DNA from 3 places in the Parabacteroides sp. CH2-D42-20 genome. Region 2 is predicted to be linked to each of the others. Evidence: riboswitches for the same ligand, from Rfam matches in the RefSeq annotation. Region 2 holds a riboswitch; each other region holds the start of a gene.
The links. Region 2 has a riboswitch for cobalamin ahead of D7V92_RS00425 (TonB-dependent siderophore receptor). Riboswitches for the same ligand answer to the same signal wherever they lie in the genome.
Positions count from the first base shown of each region.

Region 1: it holds a riboswitch for cobalamin, as region 2 does, so the genes downstream of both, D7V92_RS15005 (sirohydrochlorin cobaltochelatase) here and D7V92_RS00425 (TonB-dependent siderophore receptor) in region 2, are expected to answer to the same signal.
Region 3: it holds a riboswitch for cobalamin, as region 2 does, so the genes downstream of both, D7V92_RS01995 (porin family protein) here and D7V92_RS00425 (TonB-dependent siderophore receptor) in region 2, are expected to answer to the same signal.

Region 1 is NZ_RAYG01000024.1:61,688-67,886, forward strand. Features, by position in the region: gene D7V92_RS14995 (bifunctional aspartate transaminase/aspartate 4-decarboxylase) at 1-96, opposite strand, end outside; gene aspT (aspartate-alanine antiporter) at 109-1,806, opposite strand; cobalamin riboswitch at 1,893-2,090, shown strand; gene D7V92_RS15005 (sirohydrochlorin cobaltochelatase) at 2,218-3,135, shown strand; gene D7V92_RS15010 (TonB-dependent siderophore receptor) at 3,283-5,664, shown strand; gene D7V92_RS15015 (PepSY domain-containing protein) at 5,683-6,199, shown strand, end outside.
Region 2 is NZ_RAYG01000001.1:112,466-118,664, reverse strand. Features, by position in the region: gene D7V92_RS00430 (sirohydrochlorin cobaltochelatase) at 1-948, opposite strand, end outside; gene D7V92_RS00425 (TonB-dependent siderophore receptor) at 971-3,034, opposite strand; cobalamin riboswitch at 3,146-3,343, opposite strand; gene D7V92_RS00420 (DnaJ domain-containing protein) at 3,523-4,320, opposite strand; gene D7V92_RS00415 (HAD family phosphatase) at 4,576-5,193, opposite strand; gene D7V92_RS00410 (hypothetical protein) at 5,440-5,709, shown strand; gene D7V92_RS00405 (hypothetical protein) at 5,709-6,199, shown strand, end outside.
Region 3 is NZ_RAYG01000002.1:88,804-95,002, forward strand. Features, by position in the region: gene D7V92_RS01985 (low molecular weight protein-tyrosine-phosphatase) at 1-60, opposite strand, end outside; gene priA (primosomal protein N') at 88-2,550, opposite strand; gene D7V92_RS01995 (porin family protein) at 2,638-3,246, opposite strand; cobalamin riboswitch at 3,538-3,741, opposite strand; gene coaW (type II pantothenate kinase) at 3,761-4,615, opposite strand; gene scpA (methylmalonyl-CoA mutase) at 4,745-6,199, opposite strand, start outside.

The DNA of each region.
Region 1 (6,199 bases), on a different contig from region 2:
CGCTAACTCTATCAAGATGTTCTTTAGCTCGAAAGGGCTAATCTCCGACATCTTTTTCTCATATTCTCTCGTGACATGTATTTTCTTCTTGTCCATACATTATATATATTACATGATTAGCACAATAACGACACCCCAGATGATTAATAAAGTATTACCCACCGCATAGGTAACGGTATAGCCTAAGGCTGGAGTCTCACTTCCTACGGCATCTTCCACCGCTCCTAATGCGGCGGTTGTCGTACGTGAACCTGCCGTGCAACCTAAAGTGATAGCCGGATGGAACTTAAAAACGTAACGTCCCATCAGAATACCGATGATAAGCGGGATAGATGTCGCTAAAGCACCGATAATAAATAAACTTATACCGACTTCCTTCAATCCGGTCACGAAACTGGGACCCGCCGTGATACCGACTACGGCGATAAACATATTCAGTCCCAAATTATTTAATATCCAGACGGAAGGCTCCGGAATACGCCCGAAGGTCGGATGCTTGGAACGAAGCCATCCAAAGACGAGTCCGGCTATCAAAGCGCCGCCACTCGTACTCAGGCTGATCGGGACACCTCCGAAATGAATCGCGAGCGAACCTAAAATTCCCCCTAAGAAAATACCGATACCCACGAAAATCAAATCGGTCTGATTGGTTGGGCGATCGGGATATCCTAAAGTCGTAGCCGCTTTATTTACCTCTGATTTCATACCCACCAATTCCAACATATCACCGGAATCTATCACCGTAGCGGCCAAGACCGGGATATTGATACCCGCACGCCTTATGGACTTGACGCTAACACCGTGCATGAACGATTGATTGCGTAAATAGCAGATCTTTTTCCCCACGTATTCCTTATGGATCACTAGTACGGGTAACGTCTCTGCCGGAAAATCGAGCAATTCAATGTCATTGACCTCGTCGCCAATCCAGTTCTCCTCTCCGATCACGAATTCCCGGCGACCGCTTAGGACAACCTCATTTCCGGTATGTAAAACCAAATCCGGTTTAACATCGGTTAGTACATTATTAATACGGACACGCTCCACGAACAAATGCCGTCCTAATTGGTCCAGATATTCCTCCAACTGCTTTACGCTTTTACCCTCCTTGAACCATTCATTACTAATCTTATAGGCCCGGAAAGTTACCGGACGGGCGGCAGGCATAAAGCCCGGTTGCTCGCTCTCGTCGTTATTTCCCATTTTAGCCTCTAGCTCTTTACAGGCTTTTTTCACGTAGTCGAGTCCTCCTAAAAGACGTGGCCCGATATCACTCACCAACCATGCGGATCCTGCCGTACCGAAAATATAAGTTACCGCATAGGCCACGGGCATCACGTTGACCATAGCGCTTTTATCCGTATCGCTAATATTCATCTGTCCGATCGTATCTTCGGCAACTCCTAATACTGCCGACATCGTCTGGGAGCCCGCCAATAATCCTGCGGCCTCGCCTGCGTTATATCCCATAAGTTTCGCCAGTAAAAAAGGAGCGATCAAGCAAAACACACACATGACGGCGGCGAAAAGCATTTGAGGAAGACCTTCCTTTTTCAATCCCCGGAAGAACTGTGGCCCAACACTATATCCTACAGCGAAGAGGAACATCAAGAAAAAGACGGACTTTAACGGTCCGCTTATATCGATTTTTAATTGCCCGATCAATACACCGACCAATAATACGCTGGTAACCGTTCCCAGCGTGAACTTCTTTATCTTAAACTTGCCAATCCAGAAACCGAGAGCTAAGGTTATGAAAATAGCTAGCTCCGGATAATGTTGAAGTAAATTAGTTATCCATTCCATATCTATTTATTTGATGTTAAACAAAAAAGATGCTATTGAAACAGGGATTCTTTGAAAGATGTTGTTACTTTTCGGGATTATTTATATAAATTTGCGACCGCTTAGGTGATAGAGTTTGTCTACCGACAATTCTATAAAAGGGAATCCGGTTAGAATCCGGAACAGTGCCCGCTACTGTGAAGCTCTTGAAAAGGAAAGCGTTCTGCTATGCCACTGTCTTAAGAAAGATGGGAAGGTTGCTTTCCGAGCCAGTCAGGAAACCTGCCAAGCGAAGTAATGATTAATTCCTCCCGGGGTTAGGAGTAATTAAGAGGATAGAAATATCACCTATATCTAAAAGATGTTGGAGACGGAATAATACGTTGTCTCCGTGGGATTGATATGTAATCTAATTATTAATATATTCATATGATGAGGAAACACTTACTATCTTTCTTCCTGCTGGTCATCAGCCTAGTTTGTCGTGCGCACGATGGCGAGAATTTTGTAGCATCCGATTTATTCGCCTCTTTACAACCGGGCGATAAGGCCGCTTTATTGATGGTACATTTTGGAACAACCCATGATGATACCCGTGCCTTGACAATCGACGCGATCAATCAAAAAGCGAAAGAAGCTTTCAAAGATGTTGAGTTGCGTGAGGCATGGACTTCTCGCATTGTAATGCGCCGCTTAAAAGCTCGTGGCGTAGAGAAACTGAACCCGATCGAGGCCTTGGAAAAATTAAAGACTGATGGTTATACACATGTCTTGATCCAATCCACGAATATAATCGAAGGTATCGAGATGGAATCCTTACGTAAGGATGTTGCCACCATGAAATCTTCTTTCAAGGAGATTCGTATCGGTAATCCTTTATTGTATACACCGGAGGATTATGAGGCGGTAATCGCCGCTATCATAAAAAATGGGGCGAAAGAAGGCGCTACTTTATTGGTAGGCCATGGCACTTATACACCGGCGACGGCCCAATATGCTATGTTGGATTATATGTTGAAGGAGAAGGGATTCAAGGATTATTCCGTAGGAACCATCGAGGGCTATCCTACTTTTGATACGATGGTAGCCCAAGTAAAGGCCAATGGAACGAAGAAAGTCTTGTTGATGCCATTTATGTTTGTTGCCGGAGACCATGCGAAAAACGATATCGCCGGTGATTGGAAAGAGGAATTGGAAAAGAAAGGCTACGAGGTAAGCGTATTTATGGAAGGTCTGGGACAGAATCCGGATATCCAGAAGATCTTCATCGAACATGCCCGTTTCATGGCTAAACATAAGATGATCGATATCGTTGATAAGAAGAAAGCTTATGCGGTAGAGAAGGACTAAAAAAGTTCACTACACAATGTTTTTTATTCCTTTCGGAAGAAAAAGTAATTCCTTCCGAAAGAAACTAAATTTTCATTCGAAGGAAAATGGAATTTCTTTCGAAAGGGATTTCACATGCATACAATAAACAGTTATAATGCTAAATATATGAAAAGAGTTTTGACAATCTTACCGTTGACAGCCTTATGTATCAGTACGATGCAGGCGCAACACAAGAATGAGTACACGAATTTCGCCGATACGACATTCAATATTCAAGAAGTCGTAGCGACCGCCGCACGCAAGCCACGTCCACAAATCACGAAGTTGGACGTACCTATGAAATATCTTCCTATTTCAATTAATAGCATTACGGCGAGTAGTTTGGAGTTGCGAGGTATCCGTAATATCCAAGATGCGGTACGCTTTATGCCGGGCGTACGATTCCAGACATCTTATGGCGCATTTCAACAATTGTCGATCCGTGGTTTCGATCATTCTATCATGATGATAGACGGTATCCGCGATGAACGTTCGGCAATAAACAACTCTTATCCCGTACCCGATCTATCCTGTATCGAGTCTATTGAATTATTAAAGGGACCGGCTTCTGTACTTTACGGACATTCAGCCGTAGGTGGAACCTTGAATATCGTTCGTAAATCCCCGTCAGAGAAACAGAGCGTTAACGCCCGATTGGCCTATGGTAGTTACGAGAATAAAGAGGCGACGCTTGGCATGGGCGGTAAATTGGTCGGTCCGGTCAATTATTACGCCAATGTCAACTTTTCCGATCAAGAGGGCTGGCGTGATAATGGCAACCGTCGCTTTTCCGGTTATCTGGCATTGCAAGCTAAAATGACGGAACGTGACCTATTAGATGTTCGTGGAGGTTTTAACCGCGACTTCTATGGAACGGAGATTGGTCTTCCCGATTTAATGGCAAATGATGTATATAATGCGCAAACAGGACAGTTATATCTCCATAAAAATGATATGCTACCGGGACTTGACCGTGAGGCTCGCTACAATAACGAGTCCGACTTTATGAAGAATCACGCTTGGAACATATCAACGCAGTACACACATACTTTTTGGAACGGCGCAAAACTAACAGATCGCCTTTCTTACAATAACGACGATATCAACTATTTTGGGACGGAAGCCCTCGACTATCTCGAAAGTGATGATCCGATCTATGATCATTATTATATGAAAAATGGCCAGAAAAAATATATCTGTTTGGACAGTGTATATCTTTCTTTCCCGCTTCGCTTCTCCCATATAGCCAAGACGGTAGCCAATACGCTCGAGCTAAGCGGTAAATTCAGGACGGGTGAGATAAAGCATACGTATATGGGAGGTTACTCTTTCGTCGCCTTGAATCGTACCAGCTATTCGGGATATAATTTAGGAGATGATGTTCAGGGTCCCGGCCTTTATTCGCATGTATCTGTTTATGATCCGCATAGCATGGGATATATGACCAGTAAATTCTCGAAAGCAACGGTTACGCATCATTATTCCAACAGCCTTTATCTTCAAGATATGGTTGAGTTCAACGAGCAATGGAAGGTATTAGCCGCTCTACGTTACGACTTTTTCCGTTATATGTCCGCCAGCGCTACAACTCCTACCGGACGACGTGAGTATGAGGAACATTCAAGCTTCAATATGATAAAGAATAAGGCGTTGACTTATCGTTTCGGAGCGGTCTATCTGCCCCATCCGAATACATCCATTTATGCTTCTTTCGCTTCTTTCTTCAAACCGATCCGTACGTTCTATCAAGATAATGTCGTTTATGTAGGAGGTGATGGAAATCGTTTCGAGCCTGCTCGCAATGAGGAAGTATTTAAGCCGGAGAAAGGATACCAAGCCGAGGTGGGGCTTAAATATCAATTGAACAATATATTAAGCGCCAATGCCAGCTTGTTCTATATCCGGAAGATGAACAGTACGGCTACGTTGACCAACAACTATCAAGTGGAGGTAAACGGCGAGACTACCACGATGAGCGTAATCGGACAGGTGGGTGTACAAGATTCCAAGGGTTTTGATTTTGATGTCACTCTTTCTCCGGTAAGCACCTTAGCGCTGACGATCGGTTATGGATTGAACGACTCCAAGATCCGGGAGATGAAAGAAATAAAGGATCCGGAATTGATCGAGGCTATCTATGGCAATAACCCGGATGAGACAAAGCAACAATTGAATAGCCAAGAAGGAAACTGGCAGAGCAACGTACCGAACCAGACTTTCTACGCATACGGCAGTTATACCATCCCTCGGGGTGTCTTGAAGAATCTGGAATTTCACTTGAGTAGCAGTTATACCGGTAAAGTATACCGTAATACGTCAAACAACTCTTGGTTCGATCCGTATTGGGTAACCGATTTCGGTATGTCTTATTTGTTGAACAACAATATTCACCTTACATTCAACTTGAATAACTTGTTTGACAACAATTATTATAACCAAGCGCTCGGACAACAGATGGTGCCAAGCATGCCTCGTAATTTCCAAGTGGCTATCTCCTATACATTATAATATATAGAACATACGCTCATGAATCTATTGACAAAGATCATGCAATTTATACACAGGATACTGGGCACGGCACTCAGTATCCTGTTCCTCGTTTGGTTCCTATCGGGATTGGTAATGATCTACCATACGTTCCCGCGAGCGGACCGGGCCGGTAAACGGGCGAAGATGGATATTCTCTCTCCGGAGAATCTTCCTTCGTTAGACCAGATAGAGAAACGTTTACCGCAGAACGAGCGGATAAACCATGTTACCTTAAACAGCTATTTGGGACAAACTGTTTTTCATCTCCGGACGGAGAAAGGGAGCTATGATATTCCTGCCGACTCGACGGAAAGATTACCCGTAATCGACTGGAATCATATCCAACGTGTGGCATCACTATGGAATACCTCTTCCATAGCGAAGGTAGATTCCTTGTATACCTTGGACCAATGGATTCCATTCGGTCGTTTAAAAGAGGAATTTCCGATCTATAAATTCCATTTCGCCGATCCGGAACGACATGAATTATACATATCCTCTAAATCCGGGGAGG
Region 2 (6,199 bases):
AATCTTGAAGCCCATCTTCAAAAGTTTTAGTCTCCAGCAAGCGTCGGCGTTAGGAGCGGCAGCGCTGAAATCATCACCCTCCTCGATACCCCAAAGGTCATTATGCGCATGGTCTCCGGCGATAGACATGAACGGAGCTAAGGAGATCGTGATCTCTTCCGGTTTTAAGTTATGATCCTCGCAGTATTTGGTAAGTTTGGAGTAGACACATTCCTCATTTGGTTCGCCTTCTTCCGGCCAGAACAACATATCTCCGTAATCAACGGTACCTACGAATACATTCTTGTTAGCGGCCAAGGCTTGCATAGCCTCTTCTGTTTCCGTGTATTTCGTATTTGCGTTATAGTTTTTATCCGGGTTACCATGTCCCATTAATAAAAGGATGTTCTTGTTATCAGCCAATTTATCACTGTAGTGGCTGTATAGGACTTTCGCTACGGCTTCCACATCATCCTCGTCGTATACCAAACAAGGGCTTTTTACGACTTGAACACTCGGGAAAGACTCGATCATGAATTTCTTCTTCACGTCCGTATTCATCAAGCTTAGGTATTCCTCACCCGGGATGATGTGTAAGGACTGTACCGCTACCTTCTTGTAACCGGCATTTCCTAGAGCTTGTAACCAAAGGTCCGGTTGGTAACGTGCGATACCGGTCTCTGCCTCTACACGATTCACGCAAGTACGGGAGGTAAATGACAAATAGATGTCCGCATCGGGAAATGCGTTCTGGAAATCGGCCAATGTTGCGTCGTAAGTCTTGATAGACTCCTTGAATGTGCTACCGAATGTACACAACAAGATCGCCGTGTCATGTTTCTTACTTGTCTTTACGACTTCTTCCGCCGGGTTTGCGGTATTGTCGTCGTCTCCATCATCACAGGAGGTAAAAACTGCGCTTGAGGCAAATAGACTCGCCGCAAGCAAAAGGTACTTAAATTTGTTCATCGCATTTAACTTTTAAGATTGTTTATAGTTTATGTTTATTCTGAAATTTCACGATAAAGGAGGCGTACCAAGTCCGTCCGGGAGACGTAGTTCCACGATGGCGTCCGAACGGGGTACGATCCACATAATCGAAGATATTATCGATACCGACATTGATATCTAGGTTCCATTTTTTCTTTTTCAATACGTTATGACGGGTATTCAATCGCCATAGCTGATAACTTTTTCCATCACCGTCCGTGATATAAAAGCGGGTGGATTGGTATCGGCCGAACAAGGTGACATCCAATTTATACTTTTTCCACGCATGGTTCCATGCTAGTTTCCAATTGGCATTATGGAATGAGGTTCCGTTGATCGGGGTGTAGAGCATATAATTCGAGTCGGCCGGATCATCCGTATATTGCGCTTTGGCATCCGTATAGCTATAGCCTCCACCAATAGCCAAGGAAGATAGGATTTGATAGGTGAGCGATATATCTCCCCCGAAAGAGCGGGCTTTGGATAAGTTCTTGTGTTGCATGCTGGCCTCGATCTCATCCAATCGGTCTTCGGCGCTTGTCGGGATCTCGGTCAAGGCGATCATGTTCTTGATACGGTTGTAGAATCCTGTTACCGTGATCTGCAGGTTCGATGCGTGATATTCTACGCTCGCCGAATAATAATTGGACTTTTGCGGTTTTAAATCCTTATTACCATAATAATGTTTCCACGGGCCGCCGCCGATCTGCGTGATATAATCATCGTGCAACTCCTTTAAGGTAGGAGCCTTAAATCCATTTGAGTATGTGGCTCGGATATTGAAGTCGCCTAGTTTGTACATGGCGGAGACTTTAGGGGTAAACGTAGCCCCGAACTCTTGGTGCACGACGAAGCGCCCACCTACCGTCACATTCAACCGATCCGTCGGGTTCCATTCGTCTTGTACATAAGCGGAAGCCGTAAATACGGAGGCTTTCCCGTTCTCGATACGCCGGGGAGATTTCAAATGATCGTATTGATATTCGAGTCCGGCGCTTAGGATATTGTTTTCCCCGAGATGGAATACGCTTTTGGCTTGTCCTAGGAAACGTTGTTGAGAGGTTTCCAGAATATGTTCTCCGGGATAACGAGTGATACGTAAATCCGTCTCCGGATCGAAGAAGTTCGTAACATCTTTATGATGGTAATTATAGAAATAACTATAGTTACCATAAGTTAGGTCTACCGAAAGAAAATTCAGTCCTCCCAATGTGTATTTAGCTCCTCCGGCCACATCGAAGTTCCGGTAGAATTGATCATAGGTATAATACTTGAATGCGCCGTGCGGACGATAATTCCATTTCTGGTAAAAAGAGCCATCGGCCGAAAGGTTCAGCCGGTCGTTCACTTTGTAGGTTAAGTTCTCCCTTAACGTAAAGTTCGTGGATCGGTTTACGGTTCGTGTCACGGTTCCATCCATTACCTCGTGATGGTCCCATTCTTGGGTCGTATTTCGCCAGCCGTCCGTATGGGTCGTACTAAGTGAGGTGGTGGAATTCACTCTCTTATGCCCAAAGCCGATTTGTACGCTTTCCAATATATCTCCATATGATCCGACACGAGTCGTATTCGATAGGCTCACTTTATCCCGGTTCTTTTTCGTGATAATATTGATAACACCGGCGATAGCGTCCGAGCCATACAGGGAAGAGGCGGCACCTTTTACGATCTCGATACGTTCGATATTGGCGGGGTTGATAATACTCAAGTCGTTTTGTCCGCCGGTATCTCCGTTGATCCGTTTGCCATTGATAAGGATCAAGATGTAATCGTTGCCTAATCCGTTCATCTGGATGCCACTACCCATGTCGCTCGGATTGAAGGTGATGGAAGCGTTCAGTCCTTCCAGAATATCTTGCATACTGCGTCCTTGGTAACTGTCAAGGGCTTTGCCGGTGATTACCTCTGTTTGCACAGGGGCGTCTTTCAGATAGTGTTCGGTACCCGTACCGGTGACCACGACCTCGTTCAATAGCACGGAAAGTTCCTTCGGATCTTTCAATATGCTTTGGGCGCATACGGATTGTACGCATGCCACCAGAATAGCGAATGCTAAAAGCCTCATATAGTGTTTTATTTGTACACAAAATAAAACAACAAGCCTCTATCTGGTTATGTCTCAAAAAATAAATTGAATCGTTTTTTGTATGACACATACTTCTATCCTGGAAGCTTGATGTTATTGTAAGACTTTAGCAGGTATTCTGGCTCTCCTCTGGTTAGAAACCTTCCCATTCCGACTTAGGAACAGTGGCTTTTGAACTTCTAACCAACTTAATGAGGATTACAGCTGCAGGAACAGCTCCGGATTCACACCGGATTCCCTCTCACCAAACTATGTGATAGCTTGATTACTAAAATCGGAGGCAAAGATATGAATGTTTTCTAATATTTAGAAAATATATATGAAAAAGTTTTTCTATAAACAGCCGATTGCGTTTTTGTAAGGTATGATATGTCTGTCCACTTCTATTTAGGAGAAAGAATATTTACATCATAAAGAAGGTAAATGTAATTGGCTGACAATTCGTAAGTAATACTGTTTGTCGAATCTTACTTCAAGCCTCTCGATTGATAGATTCTTTCCTTGGCCTCATTTATTTTCTGGAACTTCTCGTTGGCGGCCTTGCGGATGTCTTCTCCCAAACTGGCTACTTTGTCCGGATGATGCTTGACGGCCATCCGGCGATAGGCGGCACGGACTTCCTCGTCCGTGGCGGTCGGTTCTATCTCTAGCACCTTGTAGGCATCGTCCAAGGAACTTCCTTTTAGGTTCAACATGGATTCAACTTCTCTATCAGACATTCCCATCGCCATCGCTACCTCTTTCAAGGCATTGATCTCGGCCGCGCACACATTCCCGTCACTCTTAGCGATCTCGGCGAGGAACGCGAGCAATTGCAGCCGCTCCTCATAACTTAGGTTGTATGCGATCTGGGTTCCGCATTCCCGGATGGTATTCTTGAATCCCATGTTGTTCTCTTGATCCATGCGTTTGGCTTGGTCGAAAAGCTTTAGCAATATCTCCTCACCTTGGCTTACGGCGATCTCGCCGAAGTTTCTCCGGAGGAACTGACGGACGTATTCCATCTCGCTATGCATGATCTTCCCGTCGGCACGGATGATATAGGATGCCATAACCAACATGGAGAAAAGGAAACTGTTACGTTCCCCGGCGTATGGGTCTCTTCGTGTATGTTCATCATCGTAATTGGTTCCCCCACCGAAAGACTGCCCCGTCATATTTGCCCCTTCCTCGAAGAAGGAGCCTAATATAATGCCGGCTAGAGCGCCTAGCGGTCCGAACGCCATAAATCCCAAGACGCCACCTATCCATTTCCCGATACCCATATTCCTGTTTATCTTATTTGTTGATTACCGATATGCAATATTCGTAAAAAAACGGGAGATATGCAAATGTAAAAGGCGGGTGTGTGAAGCATACCCGCCTTGCGGTTATTTGGAGAGTTGGATCTTGAATGTTTTCTCACTTATCCGGATGAGATACGTTCCGAAGGGCAATCCCTCGTAGCCCTGTAAGCCTATTTGCTTTTGGTAGCGTACAATCTTTCCATTGAGCGTGATCACCATCACTGGCTGTAGCTATTATTGTTCAATTTTGATCCCGAAAATTCGCTCTATTTCAAAAATATACTTTTTGGTTGTTGTAAACAATACGGCTTCCATTCCAATCGCCTTTGCACCCAACACATTCACCATTCTGTCATCCGCAAACAAACATTCCGACGGTTTAAGGCCATATTTGTCACAAAGGCGAAGATAAATTTCCTTTTCAGGCTTGATGAAGTGTTCCTCACATGATATTACCATACCGTCAAGTAACCGGAATATGTCGAATTTCTCCATGACCCGGTAGATTGTGTCGCTCCAGTTCGTCAACCCATATAGTTTGAATCCGGATTGCTTTAACTTTTTTAGAAGTACACGCATACCTTCAATCTCTCCTGTTATCTCTTCAAGATAATTATCTTTGAAAAATGTGAAGGCATCACTATATTCAGGATACCTTTTTATCGCTCCGTCAATCATTTTATCAAACGGGATTATTCCACGGTCGCACATGTTTATAAATTCCGGATCTGATAGAATCTTGTGAAAACCGATTAGCGACACTTCATCATCCCCGAAATATCGTTCAAGCATGGGTTGCAAATCGTGATTTACGAGGACCTTGCCAAAATCAAAAATGAGGTTTTTAATCATTATCTTCGATATTTTTAATTACACGGAAAGGATTGCCGCCTCCTATCCATACATTTTTAATATTCAGTTTTCATGCTTTCAATTCATGTCATTGCAGAGCCATATTCTTGTTTGAGCCAATTTTTACAGATTGAAGGTACAAAGTTATTAAAAACCGAGAAGAAGACGAACGGATGGAGATCCGTTTTTCTCAATCTCACTTTTTATATTAACTTTGTTCCAGAAGACTTCTGAATGCGGAAAAAGATGAATCTACATATTGAATTAGATACGAGCCATCCGGCATACGAATGGCTTGAAAGGCAGGCCGACAAGATCGGTGCGAAAGGACATTTCGGCACTCACGGGCAGCATCACATAGAGCGGGATAAGATGTGTGAGGCCGCCGGCTGTTATGTGATAGAGAACATCCGCATCGCTCCCGGAGAAATCGATGAGATACAAACGATACGTGTTAATTTTGACTTGGCCTACCCTTCGACCGGTAAGCCTTGTTCGGTTATTTCTTGGAGTTGATGGATGACAAGTTCCGATACAGGCTATCCGGGAATCAGAAGGTTGAGATAGCTCAAAACTTGATTGATATCATGGAAAAAGACTCGGGGATAACCGAGCGGACCATTACGTTTATCGATAACTGGATTCGTACCGGTCCCGCCGAAAAGGGAAAAGCCTTTTTCGATGTGTGGGACATCGTCTTGAGAAACTATCTGCCGACAACCAGACCTGTTCTATTCCGCACGTGCGCAGAAATCGGTAAGGACGGCAAAATAGTAAGTTTTACCGCACGATTGGAATGCGCAAGAAGATTCGCCAAAGATAATAGTGAATTCCTAATTATATGTGATACAAAAGAAACGCTTATGTGTGAGGAGGAAGTTTATCGGCCGGGGGAGTACGAGCATACGTTCTATCCGCTTGTAGAAGTCTTGAAGAAAGCGGGGTCTTGCGGTGGATGCGGCTTCTCGCAAAGATTGCTGGATGATTATATTGGCGAGGATGAGTA
Region 3 (6,199 bases), on a different contig from region 2:
CCCCAAGCACACAAACAATAACCGTACCTTCTCCTCCTTCATCACTAAGCTCCTTTCCATTAATTTTCAATTCTCCATTTTCAATTCTCAAGCCGGGTCCACATCATAATGAACAAGCAACTGCTTAAACGGTACATATCCTTGCATCTCAGTATGAATACCCTCCAATATCTCACGAAGCGGAGCGATCCCGGCGGATATCTCGATCTTCAAGACGATCTTCTTGATATGAAGCGTCTGTACCCGGGTGATAGGCGGCGTAACCGGCCCCAACACCCGCTCACCTAAACGAGCACGAAGTTTCTCGGCGTATATAGCGGACATTTCCTGCAAAGCCTCCTCATTCCGACTCCGAAGGATCAAGACGATCAAACGGTAGTAAGGCGGGTAACGGAACATACTACGCTCGCTCAGTTGCAAGCTCACCATTTCCTTGTAAGCGAAACGCTGCACCATACGGATCAAAGGATGCTCCGGCTGGGTAGTCTGCAAGATCACCGTACCCCGCTTATCCCGCCTGCCGGCACGTCCGCTAACCTGTACCATCAACTGGTAAGCCCGCTCGTGCGCCCGGAAGTCTGGGAAATTCATCAGGCTATCGGCACTCAGAATTCCGACCACGCTGACATTCCCGAAATCCAATCCCTTCGACAACATCTGGGTACCAATCAAGATTTGTGTCTTCCCCTTCTCGAAATCCGAGATGATCCGCTCGTAAGCCGTGCGGGTACGGGCCGTATCGAAATCCAGCCGCTCCACCTTTGCCGCTGGGAATTGCCCAGCGATCTCCTCCTCTACCTTCTCCGTACCGAAGCCTTGCATCTTGAACTCCGTCCCCTTACACTCTGGACATACCTGCGGCAAGCGGTAGGTATAACCGCAATAATGGCAAACCAGCTGATTATGCGCCTTGTGGTAGGTAAGGCTAACGTCGCAATTCACGCAACGAGGCACCCACCCGCACCCTCGGCACTCGATCATCGGGGCGAATCCCCGGCGGTTCTGGAATAGGATCGCCTGCTCGCCCCGGGATAGGGCCTCCCGCACCTTCTCCACCAACAGAGGGGAGAAAAGGGTATCTTTCATGATCTTCTTGCGCTTTAGCTCCTTCACGTCCACCGTAATAATCTCCGGCATCAAGCAATCACCGTAGCGGGTAGATAACTCAACCAGACCGTATTTCCCCGCCGTAGCGTTGAAATAAGAATCGATGGAGGGAGTGGCGGAACCCAATAAGGTCTTACCGCCGTGCATACCCGCCAAGACGATGGCAGCGTTACGGGCATGGTAACGGGGTGCCGGGTCCTGCTGCTTATACGTATTCTCATGCTCCTCGTCCACGATAATTAAGCCCAAGTCCTTAAACGGAAGGAAGAGGGAAGAACGAACCCCCAATACCAGCATAGGCTCGTCGTTATGCAATAGCTTATTCCAAACTTCCACCCGCTCGTTATCCGAGAACTTAGAGTGGTAGACCAATAGCTTATCCCCGAATAATTTCGCCAGCCGTTCCGTGATCTGGGTCGTGATAGCGATCTCCGGCAACATATATAAAACCTGCCGCCCCAGCCGCAAGACCTCATGGATCAAACGGACGTATATCTCGGTCTTACCACTGGAAGTCACGCCATGAAGCAAGCAGACCTCCTTCGTCTTGAAAGCCTCATGGATCTCTCCATAGGCTTTCTCTTGCGCCGGACTGAGCGGATTCGGCTCTTGCAAGCGGCAGACGGATACTTGCAAACGACCCACCTCTTTCTCGTAACTCTCCAAGATACCCCGTTTCAGCAGACCCTCCAATACCGCAGAGGTATAACCACTGCGTTCCAATAGCTCTTTCTTGGAAAGCTCCTTCGATAAAGCGGGATTCAAGGTATGGCTTAAATCCAAGAAGCTGACCAGCAAAAGCTCTTGCTTCTTCGCTCGTTTCAAATCCTCGAACACCGCCTGTAATTTCGTCTCATCCCGGTAAGCCTCGGCCAAACGGATAAACGCCTGTGTCTTGGGAACGAATCCTCGCTTTAGCTCCTCGCTCACCTCGACCGCCCCTTTCACCATCAAGGAAGAGACGATCGGGACAACATTTCGGAGACCGGTCTTCTTCTCCAACTCCGAGATCGTCAATTTCAAAACCCCGCTAAAGGCATCCAGTACCGCTTGCTCGTTCGGGCGCAAGGGGGCGGTGGCCTCGAAATCCTCATTATAAGTAACCGCCGTCTCGCTTTCCAACTTTAAGCCGGAAGGCAAGGCCGCCTTATACACATCGCCCAGCTTACATATATAATAAGAAGATATCCATTTCCAGAAACGGAGTTGCGGACGGCGGAGCACCGGCGTGGCATCCAGCAAAGCGTAGATCTCCTTCGTCTCAAAATCGGATACCGGTTCCCGGTCGTGTACCTCCATGACGATAGCCGTATAATATCGTTTCTTCCCGAAATGCACGATCACCCGGCAACCGGGAGTCACGGCTCTCTCCAGATCTTCGGGTATCCGATAGGTATAGCTATTCTCCAAAGGAAGGGGAAGTATGACGTCCGCGTATTTCATTCAAACAGGTGTTTCATTACGAGCCCAAAAATAACAAAAAAGGCCGGACTTCTAAAGCCCAGCCTCTCTCATTTTATTTTCACCTATTTAGAACAAGATCGCTGCCGTGATAGACCATCCACGGTTCTTTCCGGCACCGTCGGAGAGGTTCACCTTCTCAATGCTATAGTTATCAGTCAGTCCCAGACCATAATTGAAACCCACCTGCAAGTGGCTGATCAACTCCACGCCGGCACCGAAGTTAAGACCTGCGCTGAAATTCTTCGCCTTCACCTGATCCGCTACGGAACCCGGGATATCCCAAAACTTATCACCGCCTACACGGAAACCGATATACGGACCGGCTGCCAGATACGCCTTGACGATCGGTAAGCCGAATTTCCATTTCAAGTTGACCGGAACATCGATATAATCCGTCTTCATCGAAGTCTTCACCCCGCCAGCCGAGGTCGTTTCCAAACCCTTTTGCGAATACAACACCGCCGCATCGATCCCGACACCCACCAACGGTAAGGTCGTCTCGATCATCGGACCCACTTGGAAGCCGGTTACGTTATCCGCTTTCAACACGTCCGAGTTGAAATGAACAGACGATATATTCACACCTCCCTTGATACCGAATTTAAGCTGAGCGTTCGCCGGAAGCGCCATCAACGCTAGCAAGGCAACCATAAGAAATCCCACAATTTTCTTCATATTCATACTTCTTTTGTTAATTACTCGTTGCAAATAAACGCACTTTTCTAATAATAAACAAATATTCTCTATAGAGTGTTCACGGAATACCCCAGTCCTTTAAACGCAAAGAAAGCATGCATCTTACACACGGAGCTCATCCCGTCGGTCAGATTCATGCTTCTTTCCCTAATTATTATGGCAAAATAATTATCCGAAACCATGAGACGACTTGATAAGAAAACCTTGGATAAAGAATAGTAAAAACCGGATACGATTCTTGCGTTCTCTTCCGGCCTTTCCTCGAAGCCGTCGAAAATATACACGCCTTGCAGGTCTTCTGACTTACTTCCGGTCTTAAGCGCCTTCCCATTCACTTGAATGAACAGTGGCAACAGTATTGCTCAACCCGTTTATGAAGCTTACAGCAGCGGGACTGTCCGGGATTCTCACCCGATTCCCTTTTAATCCCTATCCGGCGATTGCCGAAAGGGAACAAAGCATGTAGCAAAGATACATAAAGTTTTGATGTAGCCTAACACTTTCCACAAAAAATATCCTTATATTCCCGGTTCCTGATATAGCATAAAGCCGCCCCGATAGCCGTGCGATACTCGGCATACTCCGGTATCTTGAAATGGACATCGCACATCTCCTCCAGACGGGGGAAAATATCCGGGCATTGTGGCAAGCGAGTCAGGTTACCGATCAATACGATATTCTTGATATCGCCATTTAACGAGGCGAAAACAGCTCCTTGCCCGATGGTCTGCAAGACCATATGAACGATACCGAGAGCGATATCCTCAACCTTAGCGTTCGCGTCCGCTTTTCCGAAAATAGAGGCTGTCACGTCCAGCGGCAGGCCGGGTAGCGGATGCGGCGTAATATCCCGGATATGCAAGTCGATATCATTCAAGGAACCGTGCTCGGCCAAAGACGCTATTTGGTGAAAGTCATGCGTTTTCAATAATAGCTTAGACAAGCCGAGGATTGTTCCGCCACCGATACCCAATCCCCCGATATGCTCGATCGTGGAGCCTTGTACCTTGACAAAGGAGGTACCCGTTCCCATGCTGACCACCAATAGACTGTCCAGTCCCGTATTATATTGCGCCCCTAGCCCATTCGCAAGGAACTCATCCGTCTTCGCGGTTGGTAAGCCATATAAAGGTTGATCGATATAAGCGCTACCTACACCTGTCAAGATCACTTTCTCTATATTCGAGAGCGAGATGTTATTATCATAAATATATTTACCGAAGGCCCCGAATAAAGAGGTTACCGGATCGGTAGCTTTCACGAACATCGGGTTCTTGATCTTCTTATCCTCCACGCCGACGATCTTGGTCGTGCTACCTCCCACATCTATACCTATAACGATTCCCATGATTCTTTCCCTTTTTAATTGAATAATCGCTACAAAAGTACATAAACCCGCATACAATACTAAAAAAGGCCGGACAAAATCAATTGTCCAGCCTCTCTTTATTTAAAAACCGTAAGGCCTAAACTCTATTTATTCGCCTAACAAGATCTCAAGGATCTGGCAAGCTGCCTTCGATACGGAAGTACCCGGGCCAAAGATAGCGGCAACGCCAGCCTTATACAAGAAATCATAGTCTTGAGCCGGGATTACACCTCCAGCAATAACGATGATGTCCTCACGACCTAGTTTCTTCAACTCCTCGATAACCTGCGGAACCAACGTCTTATGACCAGCGGCCAAAGAAGAAACGCCCATTACGTGAACGTCGTTCTCCACAGCTTGACGGGCAGCCTCGGCCGGAGTCTGGAACAACGGTCCCATATCTACGTCGAAACCACAGTCCGCATAACCAGTAGCGACAACCTTAGCGCCACGGTCGTGTCCGTCCTGACCCATCTTAGCGATCATGATACGAGGCTGACGGCCTTCTTTCTTAGCGAATTGCTCGCAAAGCTCGCAAGCTTTCTGGAAGTCTGCGTCTTTCTTAGTTTCTGATGAATACACGCCTGAAATAGTTCTAATGATTGCTTTATAACGACCTACAACCACCTCGCAAGCATCGGAGATCTCTCCCAATGACGCACGCAAGCCGGCAGCCTTAACAGCCAACTCTAATAAGTTGCCCTTCTTCGTCTTCACGCACTCCGTGATATCAGCCAAAGCTTTTTGAACAGCGGCTTCGTCACGGTTAGCACGCAACTCCTTCAAAGCGGCGATCTGCTCGTTACGTACGGCTGTATTATCGATCTCAAGGATATCGATCGGATCTTCCTTCGGCAAACGATATTTGTTAACACCAACGATGGTCTGAACACCAGAGTCGATACGAGCCTGTGTACGAGCGGCAGCTTCCTCGATACGCATCTTAGGAAGACCAGTCTCGATGGCTTTCGCCATACCACCCATGCTCTCGATCTCTTGGATCAATGCCCAACCTTTATGTACCAACTCATTCGTCAAAGACTCTACATAGTAAGAACCAGCCCACGGGTCGATCTCCTTACAGATCTTAGTCTCTTCCTGAATGTAAATCTGTGTATTACGAGCGATACGAGCGGAGAAATCGGTCGGCAAAGCGATCGCCTCATCCAATGCGTTCGTATGCAAAGATTGTGTATGTCCTAATGTAGCGGCCATAGCCTCGATACAAGTACGTCCTACGTTATTGAACGGATCTTGCTCGGTCAATGACCAACCGGAAGTCTGGCTATGTGTACGCAATGCCAATGATTTCGGGTTCTTAGCGCCGAAGCTCTTCACGATCTTCGCCCACAACATACGAGCCGCACGCATCTTGGCGATCTCCATGAAGTGATTTACACCGATAGCCCAGAAGAATGACAAACGGGGAGCGAACGCATCCACATCGATACCGGCGTTGATACCGGCACGAAGATATTCCATACCGTCACACAACGTATAAGCCATCTCGATATCAGCCGTAGCACCAGCCTCCTGCATATGATAACCGGAGATAGAGATAGA